Regions from separate parts of the Pseudoalteromonas sp. XMcav11-Q genome, predicted to be linked through region 2. Evidence: predicted binding sites of a transcription regulator. Region 2 holds the regulator's gene; the other holds the start of a gene.

Region 1 (7,037 bases), on a different contig from region 2:
GTAATCTTCTTCTAAAATTAAGCGCTTAAATTTTGCCGATCCCGTTACATTGGTACGTTCACCGACATTGGTAAATACTGCTGTTTGTGTCATGGTGAATTCCTAATTTAAGTTACAGGCTTCAAGACCTGCCAAACGCATCCGCACTTCGATGTTAGGCAAGCTACGCGGCTGGGTTTGCTCAAGGCCTCTCGCGAAGGCGCGAATATGTTCGGGCGTGGTGCCACAGCAGCCGCCAACAATATTGATAAACCCTTCATTGCCCCAATCGATAATCTCTTTTGCCATGTCATCGGCTTCTAGGTCGTATTCACCAAACTCGTTAGGAAGCCCTGCGTTTGGATGTACAGAGGTAAAGGTCTCACAAACCCGTGACAGCTCTTCTACATACTGTCTTAATAAATCTGGGCCTAGCGCGCAGTTGAGGCCAATAGAGATTGGCTTAATATGACGAATGGAGTTATAAAACGCCTCGGTGGTTTGCCCTGATAGCGTGCGACCGGAAGCGTCGGTGATCGTGCCCGAGATCATAACAGGCAGAGTGAGGCCCGCTTGCTCGAACGCTTCTTCTACACCGTAAGACGCGGCTTTGGCGTTGAGCGTATCAAAAATAGTCTCAATCAAAATAAGGTGAGCACCGCCTTCAATAAGGGCAAGCGTTGATTCGACATAGGCTGCAACCAACTTGTCAAAAGTGATATTGCGAAAACCAGGGTCGTTTACATCAGGAGAAATCGAACAGGTTTTTGACGTTGGGCCAAGTACACCTGCCACATAGCGAGGCTTGCTGGGATCTTTGGCGGTAAATTCATCACATACCGCACGTGCAAGCTTCGCCGATTCAAGATTAATCTCGCGGCTTAGGCTTGCCATGTCATAATCTTCCATCGAGATGGTGGTGGCGTTAAAAGTATTGGTTTCAATGATATCTGCGCCAGCAGCTAGATAATCGCGATGGATCTGTTTGATTATCTCAGGCTGCGTCAAACTTAGCAGATCGTTGTTGCCTTTGATAAGGACATGCCAATCTTTAAAGCGCTCACCACGATAGTCTTGTTCTTCTAATTTGTGCTTTTGGATCATGGTTCCCATTGCACCATCTAAGATCAGAATACGTTGCTGCATTGCTTGCTTAAGCTGCTCTGCTATTTGCTCACCGTTTACGGCTACATTATTCGGCATAATTGTTAGTCCTTACATCTTGGCTAACTAAGTTAATATCATAAGGTGTGGTTTGGTAAACATAGTAGTTTAACCAATTTGAGAATAACAAGAATGCATGGCTTTGCCATGTCTTAGATGGACGTTTGCTGGTGTCATTCTCAGGAAAATAGTTCTCAGGCTGCGGTGCGTTGGCCATTTTTTCACAATCGCGAAGATATTCTTTTTGTAGCGTATCGGCGTCGTATTCAGGATGACCGGTAATGTATACTTGGCTACCTGAGTGATTTTTAATTAAGTAAGCGCCCACTTTTTCAGAGCCTGCTAACACCACTAGGTCTTTACACGCATTAATTTTATCGATGTCGATGTGGCCATAACGTGAGTGTGGCACCAAAAACTCATCATCAAAACCGCGAGTGAGCGCCCCGTGGTCAAAATAACAGTGGTGCTTAAATACGCCACACAGTTTGTCATTTTTGAGTGCTCGCTTTAACCCATAATGGTGATACAAACCGGCATGTGCGGCCCAACAAGAAAACAGGGTTGAAGTAACATGGTGCTCAGCCCAATCAAAAAACGCCTGTAATTCCTGCCAATACACCACATCGTCATATTCAAGATGCGCCAGCGGCGCACCGGTGACTATCAAAGCATCATAGTTTTGATCTTTCACATCCGAAAAATAGCGGTAAAACATATCTAGATGTTGCTCTGAGTTTTCAGAGCTACGGTGGGTGTCCAGTCGCAACAAATCAACATTCACCTGCAAAGGGGTATTTGCCAGTAATCGGATAAATTGCACCTCAGTCTCCACCTTATTCGGCATCAAGTTTAATATCGCGAGCCGCATTGGGCGGATCTCTTGCGTTGATGCACGACTTTGTGGCATCACGAACACATTTTCATGACGCAATTGGGCAATGGCTGGGAGTTCGTCGGTGACGGTGATTGGCATGCGCTGCTCCAGACTAATCGAATGGCATTATTATGGACAAAAACTGGAAAAATTCAACCTCTAGATGTGTGGACGTCTAAACATTTGTGATAATAATTTGATGCCTAACCTCTCACTGATTATTTCAATTTATGTATACTTGCCATCATATAAATAAACACAAGAAACTTGATATTTATGATTGGTATTGGCGAAGCGGCAGCGATTGCGGCGGCTGGGGTATGGGCTGGCTCAACCATACTGTATAAACGATTTAGCCATCACCTTAGTCCATTTGAGTTGAACGTTAGCAAAGGCGTCATCGCTTCTGCTTTGATGATCTTGTGTTTGCTCATCGCAGGTGATGCTATGTATCCGACCTTACTCTCGAGCTGGGGCTGGCTGATAGCCAGTGGGATACTGGGCATAGCGATTGGTGACAGCGCTTACTTTGCCGCACTCAGAAATATAGGCCCTGCTCGCACTTTGGTTATTGAAAGTCTTGCACCTGCCATCGCGGGGATCTTAAACATTGTGCTCCTTGGTGTTTATCTCAGCGCATCCGCTTGGCTCGGCATTGCAGTGACAACCGTTGGTGTGATGTTGGCGATTAAGCCAAGTAGAAGCCAGCCGGTATTAGACAAAAAACATTATCTCTTGGGAGTCTGTTTTGCACTCACGGCTGCCATTTGCCAAGCTGCGGGTATGGTGCTTTCCAAAGGTGCGCTAAATAACGAAAGCATTAGTAGTTTGTGGGCGGCACTTATTCGCTTGGGATCCGGCACCCTATTTGTGGCCTTTATTGTTGTTTGTTTGAAATCACAAAGCCTGTTTAAAGCACTCACACTTAAACAAATCGACGGTAAAAACTGGTTATTCGTTGCAGTGTTTTTTGGCACCTTTATTGGGCTTTGGCTACAGTTAATTTCCGTTAATCATACTGATCCCGCTATCGCACAAACCATCTTTGCAACGGCACCGCTTATGGTGATGACAATTGGACTACTGCGCAGAGAAGCTATTACTAAGTCTATGATGTTTGGAGGCCTAATTGCTTTAGCTGGGGTGTTTTTATTGCTAAAGGGATAGCCAATATCACACTTAATATGTGTGCATATTGGCCTGAATTTGGGGTTAATTTACCACCGAAACAGAGGCAAAATACAAAAAGTAGTCAACCTAAGATTTATTAAAGGCAGACACGACTTTTTGTTACCACTATATTAATATGTAAAAACAATGTATATAGACTAATATTTATGCCTTTGCTTGCTTTGTTTTTCGCATTACTGCTCGTTGTGTTACCGGCGCATGGTTCAGAATGCCCAGGTGCCAATAATGCTAATCTCACAAGCCAGATTTTGTCTTGTAAGCAACATCTTGAAACGCTTGAACCCAACGGTGCTCAAGCTTTTGATGCACATCTTGAGCTTGTTAGCTTGTATCGTCGAGCGGGTGACATAAAGCTCAGCAATCAAATACTGGATGAGTTGATGGCATGGAAGTTAACCACACTCCAACGCTTTCAGGTGTTAAGACAAAGTGGTATTAATCGTTATCGCCAGCGCAATTATATTCAAGCGCTGGAGAGCTTCCACGAAGCGCAAACGCTTGCGGCTAAGTTGCAACAAAACGAACTCCTGGGTAAATCGGCAAACGATTTAGCTAATGCCTATCAGGCACTCGGAGATTTAGACACCGCCCTTACTTTATTTTTAGAAAGCTACCAAATAGCGAAAGCAACAAATGACCTACAGAGACAAGCGATCACGCTTAACAATTTAGGGAATGTATCGAGGGATATTAATCAGTTGGATGATGCCATCCTCTCGTTTCGTCAAGCCCACGCGCTCCACCAGCAAGCTGGCGACCAAACTAAAGCGAATCACACCTTGCTAAGCATCGCGGAGGTATTTTACAAAAAGCGCGACTACAACAAAGCAACTGAAATAATTGAAGATTTACTTCAACCTTTGACACAAAGCGGTGCCTATACCCAATTGTCTCGAGCCTATTTATTATTGGCCGAAATTGCCATTGCTCAAAATCATATCACTCAGGCACAACAGCAACTTGCTTCATTTAAACGTACTCGGCAACTAATTCAACACGGTAAAGTGGATCAGCGAGCACTGCTTATTGAGGCCAAACTCAAGCAGCTTGAGGGCGATAACCTAACAGCACAAACGATACTTAAACAGGGGCTTGAAGCACATAATCAGCAAAATAGTCAGCTTACGGAGTTATTTTACATTGCCTTATTGCAGTCCCAACTACAAACACACGCTTATAAAGAAGCGGTAGAGACCGCACAGCGTTATAATGACACGCTTAAAACTAGTCGTGTACAAAGTGAAAACCTTTATCAATTTCGCCTTCAAAGCGCTAACGTCTTGACCGCGCCTAAGCGCCAAACAGAGACAAGCATGTTGTCTCATGTACTCGTCGGGTTTATCACATTTTTAGCAGGTGTTTTGGTTACTTACTGCTTTATTCGCAATACCGCCCGCGCCGATACTCATGGCGTGCACAGTAAACATACGAGCATTGATGAACAGGCCGCTAGACAATTAATGGTTGAGGTAATGACACTCACTTTGACGCTTTGGGAGCAAAGTAGTGGCAAAACTCGTGTCGAATTAGCGGAAGAAAGCAAAGTGTGGAAAGTGAATATCGATGATGGTCGCTTACGAGTGCGCACTCTTGAACGCTATCTTAATATCAAAACGCTGCCCAAAAAGCCGCGTATTCGAAATATTGTTACCACGGCACAATATGTACTCACTCAATGCCAAGACGCTAATTTCGATACTGCGCCCCTTTCTCAAAAAGTTGCACAACTGGAGCTAATCATAGCGTGCTCCAACGCTACTTGATGTTTACAACAAAGGGGCTTTTGCCCCTTCTCTAGTTATCCGTCGCGGTCTCACATAAATAGCATGCTAAAGTCACGCCCATACCGGCCTCATACTCTTGGTGATGACGGTCTCCTTTGAATTCAAAAGGTCCTTCAAAGCGAGGATACACTGTCATATCAGGCTTTAGGCTATTACTAAAGCCTTTCATATTTTGATGTAGAGATTGACACATTTTATTACCCATATCATAAGCAAGTCGCCAATCATCAAACTGGCCACAATCTAGTCGTGGTGTAATACGACCAGGAATACTCTGCTTAGGACTGGTACAAACGTTACTTCCTTCACTATGTAAATATTTAAAGGTTCCAGCAGTTAATGTCATTTTACCTAGCAGAATCGTTTGCCGCTTTGGACATTTCGCCCCATCAGCAACTTCGAGCTGCGCTATCATTTCTGGGCTATGGGCTTGTACAAAGCTCGCAATCAAAGTTGCTCCCAACACTATTACTCGTCTCATAACTGTCTCCTTATTGGTTATGACACCGTTACTCGATTGCGAATGTACTCACGCTGAGACTCCAATAACGGCGATAGCAAAATCCTGCCTCAAGCGAATATTGATTGCAGCAAAAGTTACGGGGCAATTGGGTAAATTCGGGTAAAAATATAAGCAGACCTTTGATATTTAAGTTTTTATTTACCACAGCTTGATATCAAAACTTACCTAACCCAACGCGTCCGTTTAATATCAAAGGTTTTACCCAAGTTGACCCTAACTGGCCCTACAACCTCCTATTCAATCGCTGAAAAAGTTTCCAACATCACAAGGCAAGTTAACAATGCATGAGGCATGTTGACTCTGCACAACGATGAAGGAATAGAAAAATGAAACAGAGAAATTTCACCCCCAAATTAGTCAGCCTAGTTACCAGCACGTTGTTACTGGGTAGTATTTCGCTACAAGCCGCAGAAGAATATGGAGAAATGGCCCCCTCTCAAGTAAGCCCAGAAGCGTGGCAAGCCATTTCAAACTGGTCTCAAGACCGTGTTTCCTTGCTTGAATATATCTCCGACAACGACGAAGAATATGAATTAGACCGCTATGTCGATAGCTTGATCCGCGACTATCGAGATGGAGAGATGCTAAGCCAAGCAAAAGCTTTAGATCAAAACGTATTATCAGCATGGGAAAATGCTTTTACCGAACAAACGCCTGAAGATAACTTTTTCTTTACTCGATATCTTATTCAATTTAAACCGACGGTATTCGAAAAATGGACACAACAGCAAAAAGTGCCAACGCTCAGCCAACATTTAGAGCGAAATGCATCGCAGCTTTACAGCACTTGGCACATGGAGTACGCAGCTCCTAAACGTAAAGGGCTCTCGGTACTTGAATACGATAGGACGCTACCGTCAGATATTCTTGCCGAATTAAAAGAATTGCTGACTAAAAAACCCATCTTCGGGCCTAAGTCACAATGCTCATGTCAGATGGTGACCCCTTCAACCAGCACAGGCCAAGTAGTCACTAACTACCCATCAACCCAAACGCCTTGGAGCACATCCACCAGCGATGGTAGTGGTTTTTCTAAGCACCATGCTTATGTCAATACCTCAGCCTACGGCGCCTTTCACTCAGCTAAGGGGAAACGTTGGTCAAAAAATAAAGCGCTCAGTTTCGATAACACCTCAGCCCATAACTCGACAGAGTTCCACGTCAAAATGTTGTGTGCAGACACCGGGGGATTTGCATGTAATCAAAGCAATGCCTGTTCGGGCAATTTAGAAGTCAGAGGCACTTATTCAGCTCGCTACCATGTAACTGGGCAAGCTAAAAAAATCTGGTCAAAAGGTACCAACTCACACGCAACCGACGGCGCAAAATTTGCGGTCGATTTGCCAGGAGCTGCACCTGAAGTCATCTTGTTTAATAAAGCCGGTGGCGCAGCCATGGGATATAACACCACATGGAATTTAAACTCCACCATTGGAGTCGTTAAAGCCGCACTTGGCATTACTTCTGCAATCGTCAATGGCAACCCTGGCAGCTTGCTTGATGGTCAATTGGCCGATGC
Region 2 (7,037 bases):
TGGAGAGCGATACGGCCTTAACTAGAGGTTGCTATGAAAGAAGGTATTCACCCTAATTACGAGACGATCACTGCATCGTGCTCTTGCGGTAACAAGTTCGAAACTCGTTCAACGCTATGTAAAGATATTCACCTAGACGTATGTTCTGCATGTCACCCGTTTTACACTGGTAAGCAGAAGATCCTTGACACAGGTGGCCGTGTAGATCGCTTTAACAAGCGTTTCGGTGCACTTAGCAGCAAGAAGTAATCTTGTTGGTCTAGTCGAAAAAAGCACCTTTAGGGTGCTTTTTTTGTGCCTGTTTGAAAATACCTTCTCGATTTATACATCCTATTCTGCATCAGCAGATAGACCGTCAGTCATCCCGTCTTATTGTGTCTTTTATTCTTCTAAAATAAAAAACTTGCCAGTTTGGCAGCAAAACTTTACTGATCTCTTGGGTAGAGTAAAAACTCTATTTAGCAGATAAATATTGAACATTTACGAGCTTAAGTTGTGAAAATAATCAAAGCTCATATAGTAAATAGTATCAGGTATGAGCACTTAATATAAACTAAAGTCAGTATATTGCGATTAAATGTCGGTATCTTGACGTTAAAGTTGGTTAAGTTGCAATTTTCTTATTGTTTTTATAGTTGGTGTGCATTTGTGCTAATTTTATACATTCCGTGCTGGTTTTAGCGTCTTGTTTTTTAAGTTTTAGTCATTTTATTTGTGAAATATTTCTTAAAATTGAGCTTATCTTCTCGGAAAAGTATAGAAAATACCATGCTAGTGGATAGACCTGATTTTACTTGAATAATGAGCAAAACTCGGTATTGTGTGAATACGGTCGATTAACTATATGTCCTATTGACATACCGCGACAGCAAAGCACATACGCTTGTTGAGTGGTTGAATGTCGTCGCTCATATAGTTAATCGCACTGTGTGTTGCTGTAACCAGCTAGCTAGGTTGCCAACATTCAGAATGCGAACGTTTACCACACTCTCACATTAACTTCGTAGGAAAATATCGCGCCATGACAGACTTTCGTCAACAAGCTCTAGATTATCACGAGAAGCCCGTTCCAGGTAAAATCAGTGTTGAACTCACTAAACCTGCCGAGACCGTAAAAGACTTAGCACTTGCATACAGCCCAGGTGTTGCAGAGCCAGTACGTGAAATCGCGGCTGATCCGGCGAATGCATACCGTTACACGGGTAAAGGAAATATGGTTGCGGTGATCAGTAATGGTACGGCAATTCTTGGCTTGGGTAACTTAGGTCCTTTGGCGTCAAAGCCTGTTATGGAAGGTAAGGCACTATTATTTAAGCGTTTTGCGGGCCTTGATTCAATCGATATCGAAGTTAAGCACAACACCACTGAAGACTTCATCAATACTGTGGCAAATATCGCAGACACATTTGGTGGTATTAACCTTGAAGATATTAAAGCGCCAGAGTGTTTTGAAATTGAGCGCGCGCTAATTGAACGTTGTGACGTTCCTGTATTCCATGATGATCAGCACGGCACTGCAATTGTAACCGCTGCGGGTATGCTGAATGCGTTGGAAATCCAAGGTAAAGATATTCATGATGCGATTATTGTGTGTCTTGGCGCGGGTGCAGCCGCTATTGCTTGTATGGAATTACTGATCAAATGCGGTGCTCAACGTGAGCACATCTATATGCTGGACAGAAAAGGCGTGATCCATACTCGTCGTGATGACCTAAATGAATACAAAGAGCTGTTTGCAAACAACACGGATAAGCGTACGTTACAAGACGTGATTGCAGATGCGGACGTATTTGTTGGTGTTTCTGGCCCAGACTTACTTTCTGCTGAGGATCTAAAGCTAATGGCTGACAAGCCAGTGGTATTCGCTTGTTCTAACCCAGACCCTGAGATCAGCCCTGAAGTTGCACACGGTGCACGTAATGATTTGATCATGGCGACAGGCCGCTCGGATTATCCAAACCAAGTAAATAACGTACTGTGTTTCCCGTTTATCTTCCGTGGTGCGCTTGATGTACGCGCAACCGCTATCAATGACGAGATGAAGATTGCAGCGGTTGAAGCAATTAGAACGATTGCGAAAGAGCCTGTACCTGCTGAAGTGTTAAAAGCGGCTGACGTAGATAGTCTTGAGTTTGGTCCTGAGTACATCATTCCAAAACCAATGGATCCGCGTTTGTTACCTCGTATCGCAAAAGCGGTAGCGGTAGCTGCAATTGAATCAGGCGTGGCACAAATCGATATGCCAGCTGGATATATGGAATAATACTATAGGTTTAATCCAAATGAAAAAAGCCTCGATTGAGGCTTTTTTTGTGTCTGTATTTCCAGAGCGAAAGAGCAGTTATCACTCTTCGTTTATTTCTGGGATCTCCAAACCGCGCTCTTCCATTATTTGTCTTACCTCTAAAGGAATACGCTCTGGATTATCTTTTCTCAAGTCTTCATCGCTCGGCAGTGGCTGACCTGTGAAGGCATGTAGAAACGCCTCACATAAAAGCTCACTGTTCGTGGCATGACGTAAGTTATTCACTTGGCGACGTGTACGCTCATCAGTTAGCACTTTGAGTACATTCAGAGGTATGCTCACCGTGATCTTTTTTACTTGCTCTGCTTTTTTACCGTGTTCTGCATATGGGTGAATATACTCACCGTTCCATTTTGCCATAATTGTGTACTTGCCTCAGTTACATCAATGCCAATATGACTGGGTTCTGGTCTACATTATTCACCAACCGCATGAATATAGGGATAACCTTACGAATTAAAGATAAATCCCAAACTCAAATAGATGAATAAACTAATCCGCCATAGCGAGATAGAAGAATCTCTGCCATAGTTTTCAATAACTCAGTCGTATTAGCAACGCCTAGAGTGGCGAAATTTTATCGGTTTAAAAAAGATAGTCAAATACTAGTTATTTAGCCATTTAGCGGTATAAATGTTTTGACTTCTGGTTTCTGTTGCTCTAACCTTTTAGACGTCTAAACATCCAACTATCTAGGTGACCTTATGAGTCAAGTTAATAAATCGACGGTAGCAGTGCGTCACGGTATAGAAGCTGATAAAGCGCATGGGGCAGTAGTGCCACCGCTTTACCTTTCTACCACCTATTCTTTTGCCGATTTTGATACCAAACGCGACTACGATTATGGCCGCAGCGGTAACTTTAATCGTGATGTGCTTGCACAGGCACTTACCGAACTTGAAGGTGGTGCTCGTGGTATTATTACCGCCACTGGCATGGCTGCCGTTCACCTAGTAACTCAACTGCTTAACCATGACGATATGCTGGTTATTCCACATGACTGCTATGGTGGTAGCTATCGCTTGTTTACATCGCTTGCAAAGCGTGGATTGCTCAAATTAACAGTCTTGGATCTCACGCAACCTGAAAGTCTTGCGCAGCTGCAGCAGATCAAACCTAAATTAGTTTGGATTGAAACACCAAGTAACCCAATTTTGCGGTTAACGGATATAGAAGCTGTCGTAAATGCAGCACACGCTGTGGGGGCTTTGGTCGCCGCTGACAACACCTTCTTGTCTCCTGCATTACAAAACCCCATTGCCTTTGGCGTGGATGTCGTCGTGCATTCAACCACTAAATATATCAATGGTCATTCTGATGTAGTGGGGGGCGCGGTGATCGCGCGTACACAGGAATTGGGTGATGAGTTAGCTTGGTGGGCGAATAATATCGGTATTACCGGTGCACCTTTTGATAGTTACCTTACCCTACGTGGACTGCGCACCTTAAATGTGCGTTTACGCCAACATCAAGAAAATGCTCAGCTTATTGCAGAATATTTAGAAAAGTCGCCGTATGTTAGCCAAGTTTATTACCCTGGCCTTGAGTCGCATCCTCAACACGAACTTGCGAAAAAACAACAGCTCGGCTTTGGTGGCATGGTGAGCTTTGATATCAAAGGCGATCTGCAAACATCTGCGAAGTTTTTAACGTCTCTAACGCACTTTTCATTGGCAGAATCTTTAGGTGGGGTTGAGAGTCTTATTTGTCATCCAGCGACGATGACACACGCGGGTATGGATCCGCAAGCACGTTTAGAAGCGGGAGTGGGCGACACGTTGATTCGTATTTCTGTAGGCATTGAAGATGCACAGGATCTCATTGCAGATCTGGAAGCGGGATTTGCATGTATTGATGAAAGTCAGGCGAGTGATGATGCTAAGTCATTCAAATTAACGCCTGCACATACAGTAGCGTTGTGGTGAGTAAATGGCAAAAGTAGTACATAAGTTTGGTGGTTCGAGTTTAAGCTCGCCAGAGCGTTATCAGGCGGTTGCCAAGATAGTGTTAGAGCAATGTCAACTAGGTGACAGTGTTGTGGTTTCTGCTGCAGGAAAAACAACGAATACCCTAGTGAAGTTATGGCAAAGCTTTGAGCAGCAAGATGTTCGCGCATTCAACGATGTTTTATTACAAGTTGAAAATCATCAACGTGAATTAATTGATGCCCTGTTTGTAGGTGAACAACACAGTGTGTTACTCAAACAGCTTGTCAATGAGCTGCAAGCAATCGCTTTAGGACGAGAAGAACAGCATCTTCACTACGCGAGTTTACTTGCACATGGAGAGCTATGGTCGGCTCGTATATTAGCAAACTACCTAAGTTCTCAAGGTATCGAAGCCAAAGCTATCGACGCTCGTACGTTATTTGTACAACAAGAGGGGGTGTTACTACACGCCCATAACAAAGAAGCGTGCTATCGCGCAATTGATGATCACGCTATCTATATCGTTACCGGTTTTATTGCCGCAAATGCACAAGGTGAAACGGTGACTTTAGGCCGAAATGGCAGTGACTATAGCGCGACTTTGTTGGCAAGTTATCTTGATGCGGCTCAAGTATCAATTTGGACGGATACAACGGGTGTATTCAGCACTGATCCACGTAAAGTCGCCAATGCCATAAAATACACAAAGGTATGTCGTGGCCAAGCTGAATTACTCGCACGATTAGGTAATCCAGTACTACATGCAAAAACGCTGTCTCCACTTAAAGATACCGATATAAAACTGCAAGTTCGCAGCAGCTTTGACGCCGATGCACTTGGCACTGAGATAGTAAAGGCAGGCTATAGCAAAGAGAAGCGCTTTATTACCACTTTTGGACAACTTGACCTGTTACGCGTTGAGCAGCTAAAAAGTGGTGAAGTGAAACAGCTAAGCCAGCTTATTCAGCATAGCATTCATCATTTTGTTAAAGGTGGAGAGGCACACTTACTGGTGCCATCTGAGTTTAGCCATGTTGTGATTAAAGCGCTGGATTCGCGAGCCAATATTATTGAGTCGCAAGTACAAGGCTTTGCTATTGTTGCCCCAAGTCAGGATGTTGCTGGCTTACATCAGCAAGCTCTGGAATTATTGGATGAACATGCGATTGTCACCCGTTTTGTGCTGCAAGAGCGCCATTACAGCTTAGTGTTAACCGATCAAGCAATTGATAGCGATCTACTTGCTATATTGCACGAACGTTTGGTCAATAAAGGCAGAGAGCTTGCTGTGATTGTAGCTGGTGTTGGCAATGTGGGTGAAGTGTTTATCGAACAATGCAAAAACCAAGTCGCTAAGCTGAGTGAGCACTTTGATCTTAAGTTGGTTGGCTTACTGCGTTCTAAGCAAATGTTGTTCTGTCCAAGCGGGTTGAATTTAGCATCGTGGCAACAGCAATGGCAAAATGAGGCCATCGAATACAATGAAGCAGAGCTATTCACTCGTATTAAAGAGCTAGATTACGAGCATAAAGTGGTGGTCGATATTACTGCGAGCGAGCGTTTCAGCGAGTTGTATCCACAGTTTGTTGAACATGACTGCCATTTGATCAGCGCTAATAAATATGCCGGCACGGCACAACAAGGTTGGTACTCAAAGCTGCGTCAGCAGTTACAAGATCGTAACCTATTATGGCGTTACAATACCAGTGTTGGCGCAGGTCTTCCCATTAACTTTGCATTGGCTGATCTGCAAAATAGTGGCGATGAAGTGGTGAGAATTGAAGGCGTCTTTTCCGGCACTTTATCTTGGCTTTGTAGTCGCTATGATGGTTCTGAAGCATTTTCTGAGCTAGTGCTTGGGGCGCAAGAACTTGGTTTTACCGAGCCCGATCCGCGCGAAGATCTATCTGGCCGAGATATGCAGCGTAAGCTTTTGATCTTAGCACGAGAGTTAGGCATTGAGCTTGAGCTTGACGATATTGAATTAGAGGCGTTAATGCCAGAGTCCTTGAGTGTGGGTTCATGGCAAACGTTTTTAGAAAATCGCCAGCAACTCGATGACTTTTATGCGACACACTATGCAAAGGCCACAGCGAATGACGCTGCGCTTCGTTATACTGGTGCGCTTGAAATTGCAAGCAATGGCAAAGTGTCTGCAAAAGTAGGCATTGCACAGGTACCAAATGGCTCGGCAATCGCGAATTTAACACCGGGTGATAATATTTTTGTGATCCACACTAAATGGTATGAACAAAATCCGCTGGTGATCCAAGGCCCGGGGGCAGGTAAAGAAGTGACAGCAGCGGGAATACATTCCGATTTATTCTGGCTGACGCAAAATCTAAAATAACTCTTTTAAGAAAATAGATATAATACAACTGGTATAAGACAAAAATGCCGATACATCTGTATCGGCATTTCTATTTTAGAATAACTCTTCGTGAGTCGGTAGCGGCGCGGTATCGTCAAACGGTGTGCTGCTATCCGTATCCAATACGTACTTGGTTGGGGCTGTACCTTGCTCGAAATATTCAAACCGAGATGTGTAATCGTTCTTGCGAGACAAAAGCCCTGTCTTTAAGTCAATCCGAGTTGAAATAAGCCCTGGAGGCGGCTCTATCGGAGCCAAAGGCTCGTCTTTAAGCGCCTCACGCATAAAGTCTATCCAAGCAGGTTGTGCTGAAATCGCTCCGGCTTCTGCGCCAACAAGTTGATTATTACCAAGGTTAGCGTTGTAGGCCGCACGACCCAAGGATTTACTCGCATCGTCAAAGCCAACCCAGACTGTGGTGAGGACATTACGG

The links. Region 2 encodes MetJ, which represses methionine synthesis genes. Its sites were predicted from a motif close to TAGACGTCTAGACGTCTA; they were not measured.
Region 1: a site for MetJ is predicted at 2,181-2,198, ahead of metA (homoserine O-succinyltransferase). Genes of this name have one in related genera too.

What each region holds. Positions count from the first base shown of each region.
Region 1 is NZ_JBECOX010000005.1:367,638-374,674, forward strand. It holds gene metH (methionine synthase) at 1-93, opposite strand, end outside; gene ABMY45_RS10950 (homocysteine S-methyltransferase family protein) at 103-1,182, opposite strand; gene metA (homoserine O-succinyltransferase) at 1,172-2,119, opposite strand; gene ABMY45_RS10960 (DMT family transporter) at 2,297-3,187, shown strand; gene ABMY45_RS10965 (tetratricopeptide repeat protein) at 3,358-4,974, shown strand; gene ABMY45_RS10970 (hypothetical protein) at 5,006-5,476, opposite strand; gene ABMY45_RS10975 (hypothetical protein) at 5,845-7,037, shown strand, end outside.
Region 2 is NZ_JBECOX010000018.1:42,625-49,661, reverse strand. It holds gene rpmE (50S ribosomal protein L31) at 34-249, shown strand; gene ABMY45_RS21255 (malic enzyme-like NAD(P)-binding protein) at 1,022-2,263, shown strand; gene metJ (met regulon transcriptional regulator MetJ) at 2,345-2,665, opposite strand; gene metB (cystathionine gamma-synthase) at 3,010-4,230, shown strand; gene metL (bifunctional aspartate kinase/homoserine dehydrogenase II) at 4,235-6,583, shown strand; gene ABMY45_RS21235 (PBP1A family penicillin-binding protein) at 6,659-7,037, opposite strand, start outside.